DNA from 3 places in the Geodermatophilus sp. SYSU D00691 genome. Region 1 is predicted to be linked to each of the others. Evidence: riboswitches for the same ligand, from Rfam matches in the RefSeq annotation. Region 1 holds a riboswitch; each other region holds the start of a gene.
The links. A riboswitch is a leader RNA that binds a small molecule or an ion and turns the genes downstream of it on or off. The one in region 1 is predicted to bind cyclic di-AMP.
Positions count from the first base shown of each region.

Region 2: linked by a shared signal. The riboswitch ahead of ACI797_RS12760 (LysM peptidoglycan-binding domain-containing protein) and the one ahead of ACI797_RS20045 (C40 family peptidase) in region 1 are both predicted to bind cyclic di-AMP.
Region 3: linked by a shared signal. The riboswitch ahead of ACI797_RS05450 (aggregation-promoting factor C-terminal-like domain-containing protein) and the one ahead of ACI797_RS20045 (C40 family peptidase) in region 1 are both predicted to bind cyclic di-AMP.

Region 1 covers NZ_JBJGYZ010000030.1:42,006-45,264, reverse strand. Annotated here, with positions in the region: gene ACI797_RS20050 (lytic murein transglycosylase) at 1-765, opposite strand, end outside; gene ACI797_RS20045 (C40 family peptidase) at 953-1,462, opposite strand; cyclic di-AMP (ydaO/yuaA leader) riboswitch at 1,498-1,587, opposite strand; gene ACI797_RS20040 (hypothetical protein) at 1,918-2,112, shown strand; gene ACI797_RS20035 (DUF6308 family protein) at 2,109-2,762, opposite strand; gene ACI797_RS20030 (hypothetical protein) at 2,816-3,259, opposite strand, start outside.
Region 2 covers NZ_JBJGYZ010000015.1:7,576-10,834, forward strand. Annotated here, with positions in the region: gene ACI797_RS12745 (branched-chain amino acid aminotransferase) at 1-407, opposite strand, end outside; gene ACI797_RS12750 (antibiotic biosynthesis monooxygenase family protein) at 475-804, opposite strand; gene larB (nickel pincer cofactor biosynthesis protein LarB) at 856-1,530, shown strand; cyclic di-AMP (ydaO/yuaA leader) riboswitch at 1,698-1,842, shown strand; gene ACI797_RS12760 (LysM peptidoglycan-binding domain-containing protein) at 1,851-2,984, shown strand; gene larE (ATP-dependent sacrificial sulfur transferase LarE) at 3,046-3,259, opposite strand, start outside.
Region 3 covers NZ_JBJGYZ010000005.1:132,387-135,645, reverse strand. Annotated here, with positions in the region: gene ACI797_RS05455 (class I SAM-dependent methyltransferase) at 101-754, shown strand; cyclic di-AMP (ydaO/yuaA leader) riboswitch at 872-1,027, shown strand; gene ACI797_RS05450 (aggregation-promoting factor C-terminal-like domain-containing protein) at 1,300-2,061, shown strand; gene ACI797_RS05445 (YkvA family protein) at 2,156-2,560, shown strand; gene ACI797_RS05440 (glycoside hydrolase family 13 protein) at 2,557-3,259, shown strand, end outside.

The sequences.
Region 1 (3,259 bases):
GAGCACCTTCGCCACGTAGGCGTCGGAGTGGTTGTAGGCGAACACCGCCTTGACCCGGCCCTCGGTCGACGTCAGGTCGCCGCCCGCCCGGCACAGGTACGCCGCGGCCGCGGCGGCCGCGTCGAAGATGTTGAACGGGTCCTCGGTGCCGTCGCCGTTGCCGTCGCGGCCGTACAGCGCCCACGTCGACGGGATGAACTGCATCGGCCCCACAGCGCGGTCGAGGGTGGCGTCGCCGTCGAAACGGCCGCCGTCGGTGTCGCGGATCAGCGCGACGCCGACCCCGTTGAGCGCGATGCCGACGATGGGTGGCGACGACAGCCCGTCGGTGTGCAGCTCGGCCCCGGCGAAGCGGCCGTGGTTGGACTCCACCCGCCCGATCGCGGCCAGCAGCGTCCAGTCGATGGTGCACGGGGCGCCCGCCGCGGCCTGCCGGTAGGCGCCGAGGGCGGTCGACGGGATGCCGCTGCCCGCCAGCGTGGAGGCGGTCAGGACGACGTCCTGCGGCGCCGGCTCCTCGGCGACCACGACCGGCTCGGGCGCGGGGGTCGCCGTGGCCGCTGCCGAGGTGCTGGTGGCGGAGCTGCTGGTGGCCGAGGTGCTCGTGGCGATGGCGGTCTCCCGCGACGCGGTCAGGTACGCAGAATCGGCCGGTGCCGGGGGAGCCGTGGGAGCCGCTGCGGGCGCGAGCCCCTGGGGGAGCGCGATCAGCGCGGCCACGGTCAGCCCGGCGGTCAGCACCGCCGACGCGTGCCGTACTCCCACGGGCTGCCCCTACCGCCGTCATCGGACCTGGCGGTGCCACTGAACCGCGCCCCTCCTGCCCCGCGGAAGGGGTGTCCGCGCGACGAGCGGGTGAACGGGGGTGAAAAACGAGGCCGTCGATCATCGGCAGGTGGCTGCCCGACACGCGGGAACGGGCAGCCACCCGCCGATGATCACGGGAGGAGCGTCAGACGATCCGGCGGGCGGTGTTGTAGTCCGGCATCGAGTCGACGTTCACGACGCTGACCGGCTTGCCGTAGGTGGACGAGTGCACCATCTGCCCGTTGCCGATGTAGATGCCGACGTGGCTGACCGAGCTGTAGAAGAACACCAGGTCACCGGGCTGCAGGTTGGCCCGGTCGACCGGGGCCCCCAGGGTCGACTGGGTGCGCGACGAGTGCGGCACGCTCACCCCGGCGGCCGCGTAGGCGTACTGGACCAGGCCGGAGCAGTCGAACGAGCTCGGCCCGGCGCCGCCCCAGGCGTAGGGCTTGCCCTGCTGGGCTAGCGCGGTGTCGACCGCAGTCTGCGCGGCGGCGTTGGGTGCGGCGACCGCAGCCGCGGTGGCAGTGGGAGCGGCCGGGGCCGCGGTGTTGGCCGAGGCGACGCCCGGGGTGAGGACGAGCCCCGCCGCAGCGGCGACGGCGAGGGCAGGACCGGTGAGGCGGCGTGCGAGAGACGTGTGTGCAGTCGTCATCGACGACGGGTTCTCCTTGTTCTCCGTGGCCGCCTACCGGGTTAGCTGACGGGTTCGGGCGGGAGAACCTGCCCGGCGCGACGTCGTCGTCGCGCTTCACCCCAGGACTGCGGTGGGTCCCCGGCCCGGGTGCCGGCGCGCGGCCGGCCGCCCGGTTCGGCGGCGTCCGAGCGGGTGTCCCCAGGGTTTCGGGGACGGGTGCGGCCCGGTCGGACGCGACGACGCTAGGAAGATCGCGGAGGAGGCGGCAAAGCGGGGACGACGGTGTACCCGGCGCCGGCCTGCCACCCGACACGCCTGCCCGACCACCGGCGACGCGGAAAGTCGGCCCGGGGACGCCCGGGAAAAGCGCAGGTCGGACGATCTCGGCCACGTCAGCGTGGCCGCACGCGGTGTAGGCGACCGCTGCCGGAGGGGCACCGTTTGGGGCCTGGCCGGCCGGGCACCGAAGCGTCATGACCCAGGGACCGCAGGGTGGCACCCGCAACGAGGACCAGGAGCAGGTGTCCGCCGCACCCGAGCAGTCGCCGCGCGCCGCGCAGGGCCCGATGTCGGGCGACGTCACCCGGGTGCCGGGCGACCAAGACGTCGAGGAGGGCGCCGACGCCAAGGCGCCGGGCATCTCCGACGCCACCGGCCCGACCGGCTAGAGCAACCCGTCGGGGTCGGCGAGGGCCGCACCGAGCTTCTCCTCGTCCGTTCGCGGCTTGAGCTTCTTCGTCCTGCCCTCCATCCAGGTGATGACGTCGTACACCCGGAGGGCGGTCACGTCGGTCGGCAGTCCGGCGTCTGCCCGGAGGCGCTCGAGGCGCTCGTGCAGACGACCGCCGTCCGCCTGCAGCTGTTCCCGAAGCGGCACCCACTGCGCGTCCCGGCAGTGGGTGACCTGCTCAACGATCGAGTCCTTCACGGGGATCAGCTGCGGACGCTTCCGTGCGAGCAGCTTGCTCGCGATGGTGCGCCCCACCCCCGGCAGCCCCTTCAACCGGTCGTAGAGGACCCAGGCCGGCCACCCCGGGACGATGTCCGCCGTCTCGTCGCGAAGGTCCCGGTCGATGCCCACCTCGTGCAGCAGGTCGGCGAATTCACCGCTCATCGAGCCCAAGAGCCGGTGCGCGGCCATCGGAGGGACGAACACAGAGAGGAAGCTGACCGCCACGAGGTCCTCGGCCGTGAAGCGGTAGGGGTCCTGCGGGCCGCCCCACCCGTCGAAGTACGAGCCGGTGAACCGCTGGCCGCCGTCGCGGCCGTAGTACCGCTTCAGGTGGCCGAGGGCCGTGGCGTCGTCGTCGGTCGTCAACGCCGTGGGCAGCTGATACTCGCGAGCAGCTCTCCGAGACCGCCGTGACCGTCTCACGGCGTGAGGTCCAGCGGCTCGCTCGTCGGCCGGACCGCCGGGTCCGTCCACGTCCGGATGGCGCGCGCCGTCCAGGGGACGACGTCGTCCAGACCGGCGGCCAGCGCCCGCGTGTAGCTCGGGACGTGGAGCGAGTGCTCCGCCTGGCCGCCCACCGCCAGCGTGAGCCTGATACGGGCCGACGATGCGGCGCCGAGCCGGTCGACGAGCGGGGTGCGGTAGGCCTGAGCCCAGACGAAGTAGTCGAGGCCTTGGAGGACGAACAGCGGGTCGGCGTTCTTCTCCACCTTCGTCTCCACGACCGCGATGTCGCCGTTCCCGTCGAGGCCGAGCAGGTCGATGAACCCACGGGCCCACGGCCTCGTGCTGTCCGTCGGGCGCCAGGCCGGCACCTCGCGCATGGCGTTCTGCTCGATGCCCACAACGGCCGGCACCCGGCG
Region 2 (3,259 bases), on a different contig from region 1:
TCCACGGCGGCGATGAACGCCGACTCGGGCACCGGCGGCATGGCCAGCCGCTTCGCGCCGCGCACGAAGCGGGCGGCGTTGGACCCCGGCCGGAAGGTGGCCACGCTGCCGTCGGGCTGGGCGTAGGCCTTGAGCCCCTCGAAGATCGACTGCGCGTAGTGCAGCGCCGCGGTGCTCGGGTCCATCTGCAGCGGCGCGTACGCGGTGAGCCGGGCGTCGTACCAGCCCTGCCCGGTGCGGTACCGCGCGACGAACATCGAGTCGGTGAAGTGCTTGCCGAACCCGGGGTCGGCCAGCACCTGCGCGAGCTCGGCGGCGGGGCGGCGCGGCACGTCCTCCACGACGACCGGCACGCCCTCGGAGAACACCCGGTCGGTGGTGCGGCTGTCGGCGAGCGTGTCGGTCATGGCTCCTACCTGCACGTGCGGGGGCGAGGCGGGCGCACCGGCCCGCCTCGTCACAGTATCCCGCTCGTCAGGCCGTGCCCGACTTCGGACCCGTGCTCTCGATGACCTCGTAGCTCCACAGGTGGTGGGAGTCGCTGGCCGCGGGGGCGAGGTCGCTGCCGCCGCCGGAGTGGGCGCGCGCGAAGTCCTGGCCGCTCTCCCAGGCCCGGTAGGCCTCCTCGCTGCTCCACCGCGTGTAGACCAGGTACTGGTCGGTGCCCTCCTGCGGGCGCAGCAGCTCGAACCACTCGAAGCCGTCGGTCTCCTCGACGGCCCCGGCCCGGCCGCGGAAGCGCTCCTCGAAGCGCTCCTGCTTGTCCTTGGGCACGGTGATCGCGTTGATCTTGACGATGCTCATGGCCGGTGCCCTTCCCGTCGCGGCTGGTAATCAATCCAGCATGCTCTGGGCGTGGACTCGCAGCGCACCGCACACCTGGGGTTCGCCCGGCTCGACGTCGACCGGGCCGCGCGGACCGGGACGCCGGAGGTGGTCTACGCCGCGGGCAAGACGCCGGAGCAGACCGTCGCCTGCCTGGCCGGTCTGCTCGAGGCCGGCACCCCGCTGGCCTGGGCGACCCGGGTGGACGACGCCACCGCCGCCGCCGTGGCGGCCCGCTGGCCCGACGCCGTCGTCGACACGGAGGCCCGCTGCGTCTTCGTCGGCACCCCGCCGGAGCCGTCCGGCGACGTGCTGGTGCTCACCGCCGGCACCTCCGACGGGCCGGTCGCGGCCGAGGTGGCGGCGACGCTGGCGGCGGCCGGTGTGCGCTGCCGCCGGGTCGACGACGTCGGGGTGGCCGGGGTGCACCGCGTGCTCGAGGTCGCCCCGGACATCGCGGCGGCCGACGTGGTGGTCGTCGTCGCCGGCATGGACGGCGCCCTGCCCAGCGTCGTCGCCGGGCTGACCGACCGGCTGGTCGTCGCGGTGCCCACGTCGGTGGGGTACGGCGCGGCGTTCGAGGGGCTCGCCGCCCTGCTCACCATGCTCACCGCGTGCGCTCCGGGGGTGCTCGTCGTGAACATCGACAACGGCTTCGGGGCGGGCGTGGCCGCTGCCCGCATCGCCCGCCCGCCGAAGGTGTGAGCCGGCTTTCACAGGTTGCGGCTGACCAGTCCGTTCACAGGCGACACGCCGTGGTGTGACCGCCGTCACGGCGACAGTTCACATAACCGCTCGTAGCGTTTTGGCTGCGCTCAGCAAACGGAGAGCGTGACGCGCCGGTCCGCCAAACCCTGTCCACCGGCCCGCGTCATCCGGAACAGCTTCAGGACAGGGGTGGGGGACCCACGTTCGCGGCGCGCGGGGGGCGCGCCTGGGGGTGAAGCCGCGTTGCGCGGCCGGGCACCGATCGCCCGAACCCGACAGCTCACCTCGCCGGCGGTGATCGGAGATCACACATCCCCATGGCAAAGCATCGCGCGCCCCGCTACGTCCGCACCAAGAAGGCCCTCGTCAAGGCCCCCGTCGCCGCCGGAGCCACGGCCGTCGGGCTCGGCATACTCACCACCCCGGCCAACGCCGCCACCACGCACGACTGGACCGGCGTCGCCCAGTGCGAGTCGAGCGGCAACTGGAGCATCAACACCGGCAACGGCTACTACGGCGGCCTGCAGTTCAGCCAGTCGACCTGGGAGGCCTACGGCGGCACGGGCTACGCGCCCCGCGCCGACCTGGCCACCCCGGCCCAGCAGATCGACGTCGCCGAGAAGGTCCTCGTCGGGCAGGGCATCGGCGCCTGGCCGACCTGCGGCAAGCACCTGACCGAGGGCACCACCCCGGCCGCGGCCCAGGCCCCCGCCGCCGCCCCCGAGGCCCAGCCGGCCCCGGCCCCCGCCCCGGCCGCCGAGTCCACCGAGGCCGACGGCCACGGGCAGCACGCCGCCCCGGCCGGCGACTACACCGTCGTCCGCGGCGACACCGTCGCGAAGATCGCCTCCGCCCACGGGCAGGCGTGGCGCGACCTCTACCAGCGCAACGTCGACGTGATCGGCAGCAACCCGAACCTGATCTTCCCGGGTCAGGTGCTGCTGGTCTCGGCGACGGTCGACACCGCCCCGGCCCCCTCGGGCTCGATCGGCGACTCGGCCCCGGTCGAGGCCCCGGCCGCCCCGGCCCCCGCGCCGGCGCCGGCCCCCGCGCCGGCGCCGGCCCCGGCGCCCGCGCCGGCCGCCGTCACCGCGCAGATCACGAACACCGCCGGCGCCACCAAGCCGCAGGCGCAGGCCGCGGCCGACAACGTGGTCACGAACGTCTCCGGGGCCGCCGGCATCACCATCGGCGGCACCCGCGCCAGCGCGGTGGACCCGCACGGCCACCCGTCCGGCCTGGCGCTGGACTACATGGTGATGTCCGACGCCGCCCTCGGCGACGCGATCGCCCAGTACCACGTCGACCACTGGGCCGAGCTGGGCGTGGAGTACATCATCTGGCAGCAGCGGATCATCACCTCGCCGGGCGCCGCGTGGAAGGCGATGGAGGACCGCGGCAGCGCCACGGCCAACCACTTCGACCACGTGCACGTCAACTACGTGGGCTGAGCCCCACCGGCACGCGACAGCGGCCCCTCCCCGGCGACCGGGGAGGGGCCGCTGTCGCGTGTCAGCGGTAGCGGACGGGGTCCGGCAGCAGCTCGTTCATCGAGCCGGAGCGGAAGCCCCGCGGGTCCAGCTCCACCCGCGCGAACCCGCCGACGGCGGCCAGCAGCTCCGGTCGCGCCCGCACGGCCGGCACCAGCGCGGCGTCGACCTCCACCCGTGCGACGTCGGCACCCAGGTCGCGCACCCGCAGGTCGCGCACCGGCAGCCCGGCACCG
Region 3 (3,259 bases), on a different contig from region 1:
CGGCGACAGTCGCGCGGGGTGAGGTGCGTGTGTGGCGGGTTCTGCGGCCGGTTGCGCCGCAGACGCACATCGCCGCGGGGGAGGGGGGAAGGATGGCGTCGTGCCGCCCGTCGTGACCGCCGCCTTCGTCCGCGCCCACACCCGCCCGGCGCAGCCGTCGCTGGTGCCCGAGGTGACGCTGCAGGTGGCCGACGACGTCGTCGCGCTGTGGGACGCCATGGAGGTGGAGCACGGGGGTGGGTCGGGAGAGGGCATGGCGCAGCCGCCGTTCTGGTCGGCCGCCTGGCCGGGCGGGCAGGTGCTGGCGCGGTTCGTCCTCGACCGCCCGGACGTCGTCGCGGGGCGGCGGGTGCTCGACCTGGGCTCGGGCAGCGGACTGGTGGCGATCGCCGCGGCGCTGGCCGGCGCCGGCGACGTGCTGGCCAGCGAGGTCGACCCCTACGGCCTCACGGCGATCGAGGTGAACGCCGAGGTCAACGGGGTGACCGGCATCCGCGCCACCGGCGACCTGCTGGGCGGGCCGCCGCCGGAGGTGGACGTCGTCCTGGCCGGCGACGTCTGCTACGACCGCGAGATGACCGAGCGGGTGCTGCCGTTCCTCGACCGCGCGGGCGCGGCCGGCGCGGAGGTCTACATCGGCGACCCGGGCCGGATGTACCTGCCGGCCGACCGGCTCACCGAGGTCGCCGCCCACGACGTGCCGGAGACCGAGGGGCCGGGCATCCGCCGGACGACGGTGTGGCGGTATTCCTGAGCCGTTCCGCGACGCTTCTCACCCGGCAATCTCCCGGCCCCCGATTGTCACGAACCGATCACGGCGGTTACCGTGGCTCCCGCCCGCACCGGTCGTCACATCCCCACCGGGGAGTCCGAGCGGGCGCCGCCGAGTCGCCCCCCGGGGCGAGCCGGGGACCCACCGCAGTACTGGGGTGAATCCGCACCCGCGGCCCGTCGAGGGCCGGGGTCGGTAGGGCTGCTTCCCGCCCGAACCCGTCAGCTAACTCGGTAGGCGGCCGTCGGAAGAACGGAGAGCCGCCCCGATGGCGCGCCCCTGCCCCTGCACTCCCGCACGTTCCCGCAGCACCCGGCCCGGCCGGATGCGGGTGTGCCCGCGCATCTGAGCGCACGCGGCCGTCCCTGACGCCGCCGCCGCCCGCGGGCCACCGCCCGAGCACCCCGCTCGACCGGCTCCTCGCCGCCTCCCCGGTGCCCCGCGCCAGCCCTCGCTGCCCGCACGCCCTCCGCGCAGCACGGCCTCGCGCCCTGCTGCGTCGTACCCCCACCGGAGCACCGCAACCCATGAACCTCCGCACCACCATCGCCCGCACGTCCGCCTCCCGCCGCCGGCTGCCCGCCCCGTCGCGCCGTCCCGGCCTCTACCTCGGAGTGGCCGCCGCCGGCGCGGTCATGGTCAACGTGCTGATCGGCGCCGACCCCGCCGCCCAGGCCGACGCCGGGTCCACCCAGTCGGTGGCCGTCGCCCAGGCCCTCGGCCTGTCCGCGCAGTCCGGGCCGGCCCGGGTGACCGAGGACGACCTCGCGCCGCTGGAGGACCTGGCCGCCAGCCGGTCCACCCGCGAGGACGCCGCGACCGCCGCCGCGCAGGCCCAGGCCGCCGCCGAGCAGGCCGAGCTCGAGCGGCAGGCCGCCGAGGCCGCGGCCGCGCAGGCCGCCGCCCAGGCCGCCGCGGAGGCGGCCGCCGCCCAGGCCGCCGCCGAGGCCGCGGCCGCCGAGCAGGCGGCTGCCGCGGAAGCCGCCGCGCCGGCCCCGGGCGGCTCGTACCAGGACTACGCGCTGGCGCAGCTCGGCGGCGACGCCTCCGAGTTCTCCTGCCTCGAGAAGCTCTGGGGCCGGGAGAGCGGCTGGAACCCGAACGCGCAGAACCCGACCAGCACCGCCTACGGGATCCCGCAGTTCCTCGACTCGACCTGGGCGAGCACCGGGATCGCGAAGACCTCCGACCCCTACCGCCAGATCGACGCCGGCCTGATCTACATCAACGAGCGCTACGGCTCGCCCTGCGGCGCCTGGGCGCACAGCCAGTCCACCGGCTGGTACTAGAAGGACCCCTCTGCCCCCCACCGCTCGCACGCTCGCGGCGGGCCCCTGCAGAGGGGCCGTTCCAGCGTGTGAGGCGGTGGGGGAGGATCGCGGCATGCGCGGATGGCTGACCGGTCTCGCGATCGCCGCCGCCGTCATGGTGGTCACCTGGGCCGTGCTGATCGTGCTCGCCCGGCGCCTGCCCGAGGGGACGGCGAAGGAGCTGGCCCGGTTCCTGCCCGACTGCGTCACCGCCGTGCGCCGGCTGCGGGCGCACCCCGCCGTCCCGCGCCAGGCCAGGCTCGCCGTCGGCTTCGCCGGGCTGTGGGTGCTCTCGCCGATCGACCTCATCCCCGAGTTCCTGCCGGTCATCGGGCCCCTGGACGACGTCGTCGTCGTGGCGCTCGCGCTGCGCTACGCCGCCCGGCAGGTGCCTCGGGAGGTCGTGCTCGAGGCGTGGCCCGGCAACCCCCGGCTGATCGAGCGGCTGCTCGGTGCCGCCAAGGAAGGGATCGCGTGACCTCGTCGGGAGACATCGCCCCGTGGTGGACCAGCGCCGTCGTCTACCAGATCTACCCCCGCTCGTTCGCCGACTCCGACGGCGACGGCATCGGCGACCTCGGCGGCGTCCTGCAGCGGCTGGACCACCTCGCGGACCTCGGCGTCGACGTCCTGTGGCTCTCGCCGGTCTACCCCTCGCCGCAGGCCGACAACGGCTACGACATCTCCGACTACCAGGACGTCGACCCGCTCTTCGGGTCGCTGGCCCAGCTGGACGAGCTGATCGCCGCCCTGCACGCGCGCGGCATCAAGCTGGTCATGGACCTCGTGGTCAACCACACCAGCGACGAGCACCCCTGGTTCGTCGAATCGCGGTCCGGGCCGGACTCCCCGAAGCGGGACTGGTACTGGTGGCGGCCGCCGCGCGCCGGCCTGGCCGCCGGGGACCCCGGCGCCGAGCCGACCAACTGGGCGTCGTTCTTCTCCGGGTCGGTGTGGGAGCTCGACGAGGCCAGCGGCGAGTACTACCTGCACCTGTTCGACCGCAAGCAGCCCGACCTGAACTGGGAGAACCCCGAGGTCCGGCACGCGGTGTACGCGATGATGCGGTGGTGGCTCGACCGCGGGGTCGACGGCTTCCGCATGGACGTCATCAACATGATCTCCAAGGACGTCGGCCCGGACGGCGCGCTGCACGACGGGCCCCCGATCCCCGGCA